DNA from 3 places in the Scandinavium tedordense genome. Region 2 is predicted to be linked to each of the others. Evidence: predicted binding sites of a transcription regulator. Region 2 holds the regulator's gene; each other region holds the start of a gene.

Region 1 (4,732 bases), on a different contig from region 2:
GTGGCTGATGGCGCTTTGTTCCGCGTGAACGGTTTGCTGCATGGTGGCGCCGATAAATTCCATATTGCCGCCGAAATACCAGGTACCGCTCACGCCGCGGGCGATAGCGCCAACGTTGAAGTGGGAAAGGTCAGCCCGGGCGCAGGCAGCCGCCAGTGGCAGCAGCGCGAAAGCCAGCGCGTCTTCGTCCAGTCTCGTGGCTGATTTCAGCCCAGAGACCTGCTCAGCGCTCAGCATGGCAGGGAAATGCACATCAGCGAGCACCGGAGCGAGGGCTGACTGCAGTTCCGCACTGAGTTGCGGGAAAGCAGATTGAAAACGTGGATGCATGGCAATTGCCTCATTACAGGTTAAGGGATGACAGTGTACGGACCTGTTAACGGCTAATGTGTGATTTAGATCTTATTTTTTATGCAACCAATGAAAATCGAATGAAAATTGTGTGATGTGTCGCGTTAACCGACCACCGCTAAAATCACCGGAAACAAGAATGGGGCGATAAGTGATGTCATTATCCCGCAAATCACTAACGCCAGCGAACTGAATGCACCTTCCTGATAATCAAGCTCAGCACAACGTGAGGTCCCTAAGGCGTGTGAAGCGGTGCCCATTGCCAGGCCCCGGGCAGCTTTGGTGTTGATACGCATAATATTTAACAACGTATGCCCAAATACTGCCCCGAGAATACCGACAAAAATGACACACACAGCGCTGATCGCGGGGATCCCGCCGATACTGCTACTGACCGCCATTGCAATCGGCGTGGTGACAGATTTGGGTAATACTGACGCGGCGATTTGCGGTGTGGCCCCCATCAACAACGCGACCGAGGTCCCGGTTATCATCGCCACGACACTGCCAATAAAGCAGATGGTAATAATGGATTTCCAGCGCGCACGTATCTGATGCAGCTGTTCATACAGCGGGAACGCCAACGCGACAACAGCAGGTTGCAGCAGGTCGTTGAGCACTTTACTGCCCTGGAAATAGTGGTCATACGGTGTACCAGTGAGCAGCAGAACCGGGATAATCACCACCATTGCGACCAGCAATGGATTGAGCAGCGGGATTTTAAAACGCGCGGCGAGTCTGCGAGCGGTAAAATACACAATGAGCGTTAACGGTAAAGACCACCAGATATAATGCATCATTTGTTTTCCGCTCCTTTCTGACCGACAACTTTACGCTCGCCGTGTACGATATGGGAACTCCAGCTGACCACGACTAATATCACCAGCGTACTGACCGCACAGGACACGACGACCGGGCCAAACTGTGCGCGCAGCAAATCAAAATATTGCATCACGCCCACGCCAATCGGCACAAACAGCAGCGCCATATAGCGGATGAGAACGTAGCAGCCGGGATTCACCCATTTTGCCGGGAGAATTTGTAGCGTCAGCAGCACGAACAGAATAAGCATCCCGATAATGCTGCCAGGAATAGTAATGGGTAGCAGCGACGCGATAAAAATACCCGCATACAGGCAGGCGTAAATCAGTACGAAAGCGCGCAGATATTGCCAGATGATGTTCAGTGTTTTGCTCATGGTCATCGCCCTTGAAGAAACGCATTCATCATACAATTAAACCCTAAAATGTGCCACCGGTCACATCATGATTTATGAGCATACAAAATATTCCCTTTTGGCACCCTGGGCAAAGCGCTAAAAAGCGCAAGAAATCTATGGCATACAGTGTAGTTGAAATGGCGCTTCAAACCGCGAGGTAACAACGCTACCATAGCGCTCCATTTTTCTCTGGATACTGATATGCGTGTTCTGCTGGCGCCGATGGAAGGCGTACTTGATTCGCTGGTTCGTGGGTTGCTGACTGAGGTCAACGACTACGATCTGTGCATCACCGAATTTCTGCGGGTGGTGGATCAGCTGCTGCCTGCAAAATCCTTCCACCGTCTGTGCCCGGAGCTGCTGAATAACAGCCGGACCGATTCCGGCACGCTGGTGCGCGTCCAGCTGCTGGGCCAGCATCCACAATGGCTGGCGGAGAACGCTGCCCGCGCCGTGGAACTCGGTTCATGGGGCGTGGATCTTAACTGTGGCTGTCCATCGAAAGTGGTGAATGGCAGCGGCGGCGGGGCGACGCTGTTAAAAGACCCTGATCTCATTTTTCGCGGCGCAAAAGCGATGCGTGAAGCCGTGCCCGCCCACTTACCGGTAACGGTGAAAGTACGCCTCGGATGGGACAGCAGCGACCGTCAGTTTGAGATTGCCGATGCCGTTCAACAGGCGGGCGCGACGGAACTGGTTGTACACGGTCGCACCAAAGACGACGGTTACAAAGCTGACCGCATTAACTGGCAGGCGATTGCCGACATCCGCAGCCGGTTGTCGATTCCGGTTATCGCCAACGGCGAAATCTGGGACTGGCAAAGCGCGCAGGAGTGCATGGCGACCACTGGCTGTGATTCGGTCATGATAGGCCGCGGAGCGCTAAACATTCCTAATCTGAGCCGAGTGGTGAAATTCAACGCACCGCGCATGCCGTGGCTGGAAGTGACGGAACTGCTGCGCAAATACAGCCGTCTGGAAAAGCAGGGCGATACCGGGCTGTACCATGTGGCGCGCATTAAACAGTGGCTCGGCTACCTGCGAAAAGAGTATGACGAGGCCACCACGCTGTTCACCACCATCCGCACCTTGCAGGATTCGAATTCCATCGCTGACGCCATTGAGAAATACGCCCAGCATCAACGCTGAATCAGCCCGGTTTCCGCGCACTCAACAGAAATAGCATCGGACGCTCTTTCTCTTCTGCAAACCCCGGGTTCGCCTTAACCTGCTCCGCGCTCGGGCCCCATTCATCGAGGTGTTCAATCGCAAAGCCCGAGGCAATCAGCGCGTTTATCCACGTGGCCAGTTTGCGGTGCTGCTTCTTCACGCCATCGGCAAACCAGTTACTGATGCGTTCGCCTTCCTGCTGATAATGATTCACCGGCCAGGATTTCTGTCCGTCGTTATCGACGAACCAACCCTGCTGTAGCGCCGCCGTGTAAATCGGGTGCTCGGCGGAAAACACCAGCCGTCCGCCCGGTTTCAGCGCCTGAAACAGCGTGGCGAACAGTCCGTCGATATCACGCAAATAGTGCAGGGCCAGCGAGCTGTAGGCTAAATCGAGGCTCTCAGCAGGCAGCGACAGCGTTTCGAGGTCAGCGCGCTGATAGTGGATCTGCGGCGCAGCGGTCATTTCTCTGGCGCGATTGAGCATCATTTCTGATACGTCAACGCCCAGTACGTAGGCCGCGCCGTGCTCCTGCGCCCAACGGCAAAACCAACCGTAGCCGCAGCCTAAATCGATAATCTGTTTGCCCTGCATGGTTGGCAGCAAGGCCTGCAGCGTCGGCCATTCGGGTGCGCCATCCAGTCCTTTAACCGAGCGGTCGAGGGTGGCGTAACCGGCAAAAAACTGCGGGTTGTCGTAAATATTCTGAGTCATAGACCCTCCCTGAGGTGATTGTTATACGGCCCACCGAAACCCTTCAGTGCGACCGGGTGAGTATAAACCTTCTCTCGTCAGGCGTTGTCAATTCAGACCGCTTTTTATGGGCTAAGATTCTGGAGTCAGTGTGGAGATCAATGTCCGGATATGTCTGGCTATTGCTTTTTAGAGGTTGACACGCTTTCCTAAACATCAATCTGCATTTTTATAATAAAATGCGCGTCCTTTCCGAAAACAGAATAACGATATGAAACGTACTGCTCTTGTTGCAGCAATGCTCAGTTTGCCGCTGTCTGCTGTATTGTCCGGTTGCGCGCCGTCTCACGACACGGGTGCTCCTGTTAAACAGCAATTACCTGCTTCTCATGTTGATAACACCCTTCCGGTGGCCCTGCAAAATGGCTGGCCGCAGAGTTCGTGGTGGGAGGATTATCGCGATCCTCAGCTCAACAACCTGATCAACAGCGCATTAAGCAATGCGCCTGATATGCAGGTGGCGCAGCAGCGCATCAAACTGGCAGAAGCACAGGCGCAGATGGCGCAATCCCAGCTCGGCCCGGAAGTGGATTTCGGCGCTGACGTTGAGCGTCAACAAATGTCTGCTGAAGGTCTGATGGGGCCGTTTGCGACTCACGAAGGCGGTGGCCCGTGGTACACCAACGGCACGCTGGGCCTGACCGCAGGCTGGGATCTCGACCTGTGGGGCAAAAACCGCGCCCTGGTACAGTCACGTATCGGGATGGTCAAAGCCCGCTCCGCAGAGCTGGCGCAAACCCGCCAGGTGCTGGCGAGCAGCGTAGCGCGTCTTTACTGGCAATGGCAGACCGAAGCGGGCATCAAGCAGGTACTCGAGCAGGTTAAGCAGGAACAGAGCAGCATTATCTCCGTTGATAAAGCGCTCTATTCCCGCGGCATCACCTCCTCCGTGGAAGGGGCGGAGAACGACATCAGCGTCAGCAAAACCGATCAGCAGCTGACTGAAGTCGCCGGTAACATGAAGGAAATCGAAGCCCGTCTGATGGCGCTGACCAACAGCCAGAGCAGTGCACTGTCGCTGCATCAGGTTGCACTTCCGACGGTGAAAACTCAGATGCCTGCATCGCTCGGCTACGACCTGCTGGCGCGTCGTCCTGACCTCCAGGAAGCGAACTGGTATATACAGTCTTCGATGAGCGAAGTGGATGCGGCGAAAGCGGCGTTCTATCCGGACATCAACCTGATGGGCTTCCTGCAGCAGGATGCGTTGCACCTGAGCGACCTGTTCAAGCATTCGG
Region 2 (4,732 bases):
CGCTTCCCCCCGGTCCGTCATATTCCAGTCGCTGTTGGCAGCGCTGCAGAGCAATCTCGCAGGACTGCAAATAACGTTCGGCCAAATCTTCAGTCAGCATGTTGTGTTCGCGCGCCAGCGTCGTCATCGCGTTGATGTGTTCGACGATAAACTGGCTGTGCGTAACCCACAGCTTCATGTCTGCCAGATAATGCGAGTTAAAGCCGGGCTCTTGCATCGCCTGGTTCAGCGAGTTGAACAACGCGTTGTGCGCCTGATTCACCCGCATCCGCTGATAGGCCAGCGTCGGAGCCTGAGGGTCGTTGCTGAGAATCAGTCGGATAGCCTCCTGATCCGCCTCCAGTGCTTGCTGGGCATTTTTGCGTAATAGCCCACTTTGCCACTGCGGCCACAGCCAGACCATCCCGCCGAAGGCAATCAGACAGCCAATCACCGTGTCGACAAAACGGGCCAGAATGAAATGTTCGCCGTTCAGGGTCAGCAGTTGGATGGTGTAGACCGCGGTGACCGTAAAGCCCACCGTTGCCCAGCCGTAGCTCTTGCGAATGATCAAGTAGCTCGCCAGCGTGATGACTAACATTGACGCCAGCGTGTAGCCTTCCGGCACGTGAAAGTGCAGGGTGCCAGCGGCTATCACCAGCCCGGCCAGCGTGCCTGCCGCCCGGTGGAAAATCCTGACCCGCGTTGCGCCGTAGCCATTTTGCGTCACTAGCAGGACGGTCATCAGGATCCAGTACGGTTTCGGCAGATGCAGCGCCGCGCCCATCAGGCTGGCAATGCTGAGCATGACGCTGATTCGCGCCGCACTGCGCAACGCCGGGGATTTTAGCGACAGATAGCTTTTTAGTGCGGCAAACAGCGGCAGGCGACGTTCGTTATCAGCCATCAGATTGCGTGGATAGAGCGGGCGCTGAAGGCGCAGCACTCGGGCGATTCGACTGAAGTGCCAGGCGCAGAACTGCCCGACCGGGTTATCCGGATGCTGATGTGCGATTTTTTCCAGCGCGCCAATCTGCTTGTCCATGTTGAAACGTTGCGGAAATCGGTGGTAGAGGATGTCATCCGCCATCACACGCAGGCGCGCCGCAATGGTCTGTGCATTCCAGCGGATCACCGCTTCAGCGTGGCTGCGTTCAACCAGTTTCTGCACTTCGGCGGGCTGATGCAGGCTGACGGAAATGTGCTCCTGCAAATCGAGGCCAATCTGGAAGGCGCGCAGCAGGCGCTTATATTCATGGTTCTGATTGGCGGCCAGCATGTGCATTTGCTGATAGCACAGGGTAATCAGATCGACGGCCTTCTGCTGGCGGCTGAGTAATGGCGGCAGCGCTTTTTCCGGATCGGTATGCTGAGTCAACAGGCTGTATTTGGCTTCACAGTAATCGGCCAGCTGTCGATACAGCAGGCTTAGTGATTCACGTAGCGGCTGTTCACGCCACATCCAGAACCAGAACCAGTTGAACAAGCCATACCATAGTGTGCCGAGAGCGTAGATGAGCAGCGGCTCCCAGACCGGCATATTCCCCGCAAGGCTGAGCGTAAAGATGGCCGCAATGAGCGATGCGGGCAGTAAACGGGCGTGAAGCGAACTGATTTCTGCAGTGACGCCGAGGATCAGCGCCAGCCCAGTCAGGATCAGCGGTAAAGGCACGGTATGCGCCAGCAGCAGCTGAACCGCGAGGCTACAGCCCGCAAACAGCGATCCGCCAATTATCAGGCGTTTGAAGAAACGTTTATGCGGTGTGTCCAGCCCGGCGATGTTGCAGCAGGCGGGGACTAACGAGAACAGCAGACCGTACTTGAGGTAACCGAGCACCAAACCGATAGCCACGGGGGTACATAACACCAGCGTTTGCCGCAGTGCATAGTTAATTTCCGGGTGATAAATCAGCCTGCGCCACATCAGGGAAAAGACAAAAACGGCGTACTGCAGGGGCAATACGCCGTTCAGCTAGCTTAGCGGGTACCGTAAACCACGATAGTTTTACCGTGGGCGGAGATCAGACTCTGATCTTCGAGCATTTTTAGAATACGGCCAACGGTTTCGCGGGAGCAGCCGACGATCTGACCGATTTCCTGACGAGTAATTTTAATTTGCATACCGTCCGGGTGGGTCATTGCATCAGGTTGTTTCGCCAGATTCAGCAGAGTCTGTGCGATACGACCGGTTACGTCGAGGAATGCCAGGTTACCTACTTTTTCAGAGGTGACCTGCAGACGACGAGCCATCTGAGAAGAGAGACGCATCAGGATATCCGGGTTTACCTGGATAAGCTGACGGAATTTTTTATAAGAAATTTCTGCCACTTCACAAGCGGTTTTCGCCCGAACCCAGGCACTACGCTCCTGACCTTCTTCGAACAGGCCAAGCTCACCGATAAAATCGCCCTGGTTGAGGTAAGAGAGGATCATCTCTTTACCTTCTTCATCCTTGATGAGTACTGCAACAGAGCCTTTCACGATGTAGTACAGCGTTTCTGCTTTTTCACCCTGGTGAATCAGCGTGCTCTTCGATGGGTACTTATGAATGTGGCAATGAGACAAGAACCATTCAAGGGTAGGGTCTGTTTGCGGTTTGCCAAGCACCATGCGCGGTTATCCTCTGTTATAAGCTGTCTCCAATGGCAGACACGACACTGCCACTGGCTTTGCAATCGTATCCTTCCCTGTGCCTGGGAAGTCGGCTGTCGGATTTTACTGCAGCCTGTAATGTGATGTTCTCTGCATACACGCATTACTTCAATGTATTACTGTTGCAGCACGACTGTTTTAGCATAGCTTTTGTCGCCTGTCTCCTGGTGTCTCGCTTCAGCATGACGCGCGTCGCCTTCCGTTGCGAGAATTGTTATGTGCGCGTAATCTGTCAGGAAAATTGCTACTCGGGAGTTAACAAATATGCAAGCGCGTGTGAAATGGGTTGAGGAATTAACCTTCCTGGGCGAGTCAGCTTCTGGCCACCAGATTATGATGGATGGTAACTCTGGCGATAAAGCCCCAAGCCCGATGGAAATGGTGCTGATGGCCGCGGGCGGTTGCAGCGCGATTGACGTGGTGTCCATTTTGCAGAAAGGCCGTCATGACGTGACCGACTGTGAAGTGAAACTGACTTCCGAGCGTCGTGAAGAAGCACCGCGTTTGTTCACCCACATCAATCTGCACTTCATTGTGACCGGTAATGACCTGAAAGAAGCGGCAGTGTCGCGTGCGGTGGATTTGTCTGCGGAGAAATACTGCTCTGTAGCGTTGATGCTGGAAAAAGCGGCGAAGATTACACACTCGTTTGAAGTGGTCGAAGCCTGATTGAGTGGCGGGGGCGTTACGCTGACCCGCCCTAAAAAATGATGCACGCCCGTTGGCGTGCATGCGATTACCCTATCTTTTTTCCTTCCATCAACCGCTCGACCAGCGGTGACATAATCAATTCCATTGCCAGCCCCATTTTCCCACCCGGCACCACCAAGGTGTTCATGTGAGAAATAAACGAACCTTGCAGCATCGCCAGCAGCCAAGGGAAATCAATATCGCCCAGATTCTGGAAATGGATAACGACAAAGCTCTCATCCAGTGACGGAATGCCCTTTGCCGCAAAGGGGTTGGAGGTGTCGACGGTCGGCACGCGCTGGAAGTTGATATGCGTCCGGGAGAATTGCGGCGTAATGTAGTTGATGTAATCTTCCATCGATCGCACCACTGAATCCATCACCGCTTCACGTGAGTGACCGCGCTCGCTGGTATCGCGGGTCAGCTTCTGGATCCACTCAAGGTTAACAATCGGCACCACGCCCACCAGTAAATCGACGTATTTCGCGACATCATTTTGTGGGGTTACCACGCCGCCGTGCAGACCTTCATAAAACAGCACGTCGGTCGGTTCCGGCAACGGCTGCCACGGCGTAAAGGTACCCGGCACCTGATTCCACGGAACGGCTTCGTCGTAGGTGTGCAAATACTTGCGCGACTGTCCGGTTCCGTTCTGACCGTAGGTCATAAACGTATTTTCCAGCAGGCCAAAGTCGTTGGCATCTGGCCCAAAATAGCTGATGTGACGGCCCATATCGCGCGCTTTGCGGATAGCCATGTCCATTTCAGGACGCGTGTAACGGTGGAAGCTGTCGCCTTCTACTTCGGCGGCAGTAAGATTGAGTTGAGCAAAGATTTTACGGAAGGCGAGGCTGGTGGTGGTGGTTCCCGCCCCGCTGGAACCGGTTACGGCGATCACCGGATGTTTGGCAGACATAGCTAACGACTCCCTGCATAAGCAATGGTTTTATTATAGTCAGCCGTGGAATTGGGTACGGGGCATGATATTGACCGTCTCGTGCAGTTCGGACCACACCAGAACGACATCCCCGCTTTTCAATTGTTGTTTTACGTCGGCGACCTTGTCTTCAAGCGAACGTTCATGTTCACCATAATCGGTGCCTTCGCGCAACACAAAGCTTTCAATCAGGCTATCGAGCGTTTCGGGAGCCAGATCTTGCCAGGGAATAATCATAACGGGGTTCCTAACCAGCGAGTGAGCCAGGCGGGAATGCGTTTCTCCAGCCACATTTCAGGATGGCGCAGCGTACCGCCGACAAATCCGACATGACCGCCATACTCCGTCAGCTGGTATTGAATATTGGCCGGAAGCTCTTCCTGAGACGGAATCGAGTGATGATCCATAAACGGGTCATCTTTTGCATGAATGATGAGTGTTGGTTTGGTTATCTGGCTCAGTACCGGCATCGCA
Region 3 (4,732 bases), on a different contig from region 2:
TGCAGTGAAGCCGTTACTTGCGCAAAGTGGGCCGCTCGATGACCTCGATGTGGCGCTCCGCCTGATCTATGCGCTGGGGAAAATGGATAAATGGCTCTACGCCGATATCACGCATTTTTCCCAGTACCATCAGTTTCTGAGCGGGCAGGATAACGCCCCGGGTTTTACGGATGAGCTGACCTGGGACTTTATCTGTAACGTGAATGCGATAACCGATAACACCCCGATGTATAACGCTCTGAAGAGCATGAAGTTTGCCGATTTCGCGTTGTACTCGGAAAGCCGCTTCATCGGGATGATCAAAACCGCGTTGGCCCTCGCAGTAACGGCAATTCTCAAGGAATTAACGCCGTGAAGATAATGCTGACCATTAATGGGATTGACGTTGCTGCCCATTTTAGTGAACAGGATATTGAAACCGTCCATAAGCCCCTTCTGCAAAGACTGGCGAGACTACACGCAGCCTCCCCGCACCAACGAACGATTGTTTTCCTGAGTGCGCCGCCGGGCACCGGAAAGTCGACGCTTACGGCGTTCTGGGCGTGGCTTGCCGCACAGGACCCCGAACTCCCGGCGTTGCAAACGCTGCCGATGGACGGTTTTCACCACTACAACGACTGGCTGGACGCGGAAGGTTTACGTCCTTATAAAGGCGCGCCAGAGACCTTTGACGTCACAAAGCTGGCGGGAAATCTGCGGCAAATCCGTGAAGGGCAGGGCACATGGCCGCAGTACGACCGGCAAAGGCATGATCCGCAGGAGCACGCCTTGCAGGTGACTGCGCCATTGGTGGTAGTGGAAGGTAACTGGCTTCTGCGCGACGATGTAGATTGGTGCAAACTCCGGGAATATTGTGATTTTTCGATTTTCATCACCGTCCCGGCGGCTGCGTTGAGCCAGAGACTTATTGCCAGAAAACAGGCTGGCGGCCTGAGCAAGCAGGACGCGATCGCTTTTTATCGACGTACCGACGGGCCAAATGTCGAACGCGTTCTCAGCGAGAGTGTGCCTGCCGACGTGACGCTGGCAATGACCGAAGAAGGCGACTATCGTTTCGTTTGATTATGGGCAGAGTGAATAGCCCTCAGCGAAATGCAGGGGTAAATTATTCTTAATCGCTGCAAAAGGGCATGGGAAAATGTGACGTAGATCAGATAACTGTTTTCTGTCGCGGGTCACGGATTCCCTTTATTCCAGGTTTCGCTTACTCTAGCTGAAGCGTTTCAGTCGATTAAATGTTCGACAAATAATCAATCAGTCGCGGTTTGCGACAGCAAGGATTCCTTTCCAGGTGAGGCTGGATTACGCTCTCAGCCACACACTTCAGGGAAAGTCTTGCAGGAGACCTATGACCGTACGCGTAGCGATTAATGGCTTCGGTCGCATTGGACGTAACGTGGTTCGTGCTTTATATGAATCCGGGCGTCGTGCGGAAATCACCGTGGTGGCAATCAACGAACTGGCTGATGCTGCGGGCATCGCGCATTTGTTGAAATATGACACCAGCCATGGCCGCTTTGCCTGGGATGTTCGCCAGGAGCGAGAGCAGCTTTACGTCGGTGATGATGTCATTCGCCTGCTACACGAGCCGTCGCTTGAAGCGCTGCCGTGGCGTGAACTGGGCGTTGATGTCGTGCTCGATTGCACCGGCGTGTATGGCTCCCGAGCCGATGGCGAAATGCATCTGGCGGCGGGCGCTAAGAAAGTGCTCTTTTCACACCCTGGCAGCAACGATCTCGACGCAACGGTAGTTTACGGTGTCAATCACCACGAGTTGCAACGCGATCACCGTCTTGTCTCCAACGCATCCTGTACCACCAACTGTATTATTCCTGTCATCAAATTGCTCGACGATGCCTGGGGTATTGAATCGGGAACGGTTACGACTATCCATTCGGCGATGCACGATCAACAAGTTATTGATGCGTATCATCCGGACCTACGTCGTACCCGTGCGGCCAGTCAGTCGATTATTCCAGTTGATACTAAACTGGCTGCTGGCATCACCCGAATTTTCCCGCAGTTTAATGATCGATTTGAAGCCATTGCCGTGCGCGTGCCGACGATTAACGTCACCGCAATCGACCTCAGCGTAACCGTGAAGCATCCGGTAAAAGCGAGTGAAGTCAACCAGTTGTTGCAAAAAGCGGCGGCGGGGGCATTTCATGGTATAGTTGACTATACGGAATTACCGTTGGTCTCAATAGATTTTAACCACGACCCGCACAGTGCCATTGTCGATGGCACGCAGACGCGGGTCAGCGGTGCGCATCTGATCAAAACGCTGGTCTGGTGTGATAATGAATGGGGTTTCGCTAACCGAATGCTCGACACCACGTTAGCGATGGCCAATACAGGTTTCAGGTAAGGCGCTGTCGCGTCTGCAAAACTTTAGAATCAACGAGAGGATTCACCATGTCTGTAATTAAGATGACCGATCTGGATCTGGCTGGTAAACGCGTTTTCATCCGTGCCGATCTGAACGTTCCGGTTAAAGACGGAAAAGTGACCAGCGATGCGCGTATTCGTGCGTCCCTGCCAACCATCGAAATGGCTCTGAAACAGGGCGCTAAAGTGATGGTGACTTCTCACCTGGGTCGTCCGACTGAAGGTGAGTACAACGAAGAATTCTCTCTGCTCCCGGTAGTTAACTACCTGAAAGACAAATTGTCTAACCCAGTTCGCCTGGTAAAAGATTACCTGGATGGCGTTGAAGTTGCTGCCGGTGAACTGGTGGTTCTGGAAAACGTTCGCTTTAACAAAGGCGAGAAGAAAGACGACGAAGCGCTGTCCAAGAAATACGCTGCTCTGTGTGACGTATTCGTAATGGACGCATTCGGTACTGCACACCGTGCACAGGCTTCCACCCATGGTATCGGCAAATTTGCTGACGTCGCGTGTGCAGGCCCGCTGCTGGCAGCAGAACTGGACGCACTGGGTAAAGCACTGGGTAACCCGGCTCGCCCAATGGTTGCTATCGTTGGTGGTTCTAAAGTTTCCACCAAACTGACCGTTCTGGATTCTCTGTCCAAAATCGCTGACCAGCTGATCGTTGGTGGTGGCATCGCTAACACCTTTGTTGCCGCTCAGGGCCACAATGTGGGCAAATCCTTATACGAAGCTGACCTGGTTGAAGAAGCAAAACGTCTGCTGACCACTTGCGACATCCCAGTTCCGACTGACGTTCGCGTGGCGACTGAGTTCTCCGAAACTGCACCAGCAACCCTGAAATCTGTTAACGACATTAAAGATGAAGAGCAGATTCTGGACCTGGGCGACGTTTCTGCACAGAAACTGGCTGATATCCTGAAAAATGCCAAAACTATTCTGTGGAACGGTCCGGTTGGCGTGTTCGAATTCCCTAACTTCCGTAAAGGTACTGAGATCGTGGCTAATGCCATCGCTAATAGCGAAGCGTTCTCCATCGCAGGCGGCGGCGATACTCTGGCTGCAATCGACCTGTTCGGTATCTCCGACAAGATCTCCTACATCTCCACTGGCGGTGGCGCATTCCTCGAATTCGTGGAAGGCAAAGTTCTGCCAGCAGTAGCGATGCTCGAAGAGCGCGCTAAGAAGTAATGCTTCCGGGCAGGGTTAACTTGCCCGTTGATTTTTTGCCGCCGTAACGCATTCGGTGGCACAAACGTTTTTTCTAAATGCCGACGATACAGGACAAACAATCATGTCTAAGATTTTTGATTTCGTAAAACCAGGTGTAATCACCGGTGATGACGTACAGAAAGTTTTCCAGGTAGCAAAAGAGAACAACTTTGCACTGCCAGCGGTCAACTGTGTGGGTACTGACTCCATCAACGCCGTACTGGAAACTGCTGCAAAAGCTAAAGCACCTGTTATCGTTCAGTTCTCCAACGGCGGCGCTGCGTTCATCGCAGGTAAAGGCGTGAAAACTGACGTTCCTCAGGGCGCTGCTATCCTGGGTGCTATCTCTGGTGCACACCATGTTCACCAGATGGCTGAGCACTACGGTGTTCCAGTTATCCTGCACACTGACCACTGCGCGAAGAAACTGCTGCCATGGATCGACGGTCTGCTGGACGCTGGCGAAAAACACTTCGCTGCTACCGGTAAACCACTGTTCTCTTCTCACATGATCGACCTGTCCGAAGAGTCTCTGGAAGAGAACATCGAGATCTGCTCCAAATACCTGGCGCGCATGGCCAAAATGGACATGACTCTGGAAATCGAACTGGGCTGCACCGGCGGTGAAGAAGATGGCGTTGATAACAGCCATATGGACGCATCCGCTCTGTACACTCAGCCAGAAGACGTTGACTACGCGTACACCAAACTGAACGCGATCAGCCCACGTTTCACCATCGCTGCTTCCTTCGGTAACGTGCACGGCGTGTACAAGCCAGGCAACGTGGTTCTGACCCCGACTATCCTGCGTGATTCTCAGGAATTCGTGTCCAAGAAACACAACCTGCCGCACAACAGCCTGAACTTCGTCTTCCACGGCGGTTCCGGTTCTTCTGCTCAGGAAATCAAAGACTCCGTAAGCTACGGCGTAATCAAAATGAACATCGATACCGATACCCAGTGGGCAACGTGGGAAGGTATCCTGAACTATTACAAAGAAAACGAAGCTTACCTGCAGGGCCAGTTGGGCAACCCGAAAGGCGACGACCAGCCGAACAAGAAATACTACGATCCACGCGTATGGCTGCGTGCTGCTCAGACCTCTATGATTACTCGTCTGGAGCAGGCATTC

Evidence for each region. The regulator CRP, encoded in region 2, controls carbon source genes, mostly activating them, when cyclic AMP is high. The targets are predictions, from matches to a motif close to ATGTGANNNNNNTCACAT.
Region 1: the regulator CRP is predicted to act here: its motif matches at 1,598-1,615, upstream of MUU46_RS09240 (CidA/LrgA family protein).
Region 3: the regulator CRP is predicted to act here: its motif matches at 1,139-1,156, upstream of epd (erythrose-4-phosphate dehydrogenase).

What each region holds. Positions count from the first base shown of each region.
Region 1 covers NZ_JALIGG010000054.1:41,803-46,534, reverse strand. Annotated here, with positions in the region: gene cdd (cytidine deaminase) at 1-330, opposite strand, end outside; gene MUU46_RS09245 (CidB/LrgB family autolysis modulator) at 456-1,151, opposite strand; gene MUU46_RS09240 (CidA/LrgA family protein) at 1,148-1,549, opposite strand; gene dusC (tRNA dihydrouridine(16) synthase DusC) at 1,772-2,719, shown strand; gene MUU46_RS09230 (class I SAM-dependent methyltransferase) at 2,721-3,455, opposite strand; gene mdtQ (multidrug resistance outer membrane protein MdtQ) at 3,706-4,732, shown strand, end outside.
Region 2 covers NZ_JALIGG010000055.1:402,511-407,242, forward strand. Annotated here, with positions in the region: gene MUU46_RS12795 (YccS/YhfK family putative transporter) at 1-1,903, opposite strand, end outside; gene crp (cAMP-activated global transcriptional regulator CRP) at 1,957-2,589, opposite strand; gene MUU46_RS12805 (OsmC family protein) at 2,896-3,300, shown strand; gene MUU46_RS12810 (phosphoribulokinase) at 3,368-4,237, opposite strand; gene MUU46_RS12815 (YheU family protein) at 4,277-4,495, opposite strand; gene MUU46_RS12820 (hydrolase) at 4,492-4,732, opposite strand, start outside.
Region 3 covers NZ_JALIGG010000050.1:190,908-195,639, forward strand. Annotated here, with positions in the region: gene MUU46_RS05055 (MltR family transcriptional regulator) at 1-355, shown strand, start outside; gene MUU46_RS05060 (nucleoside/nucleotide kinase family protein) at 352-1,062, shown strand; gene epd (erythrose-4-phosphate dehydrogenase) at 1,349-2,368, shown strand; gene pgk (phosphoglycerate kinase) at 2,416-3,579, shown strand; gene fbaA (class II fructose-bisphosphate aldolase) at 3,683-4,732, shown strand, end outside.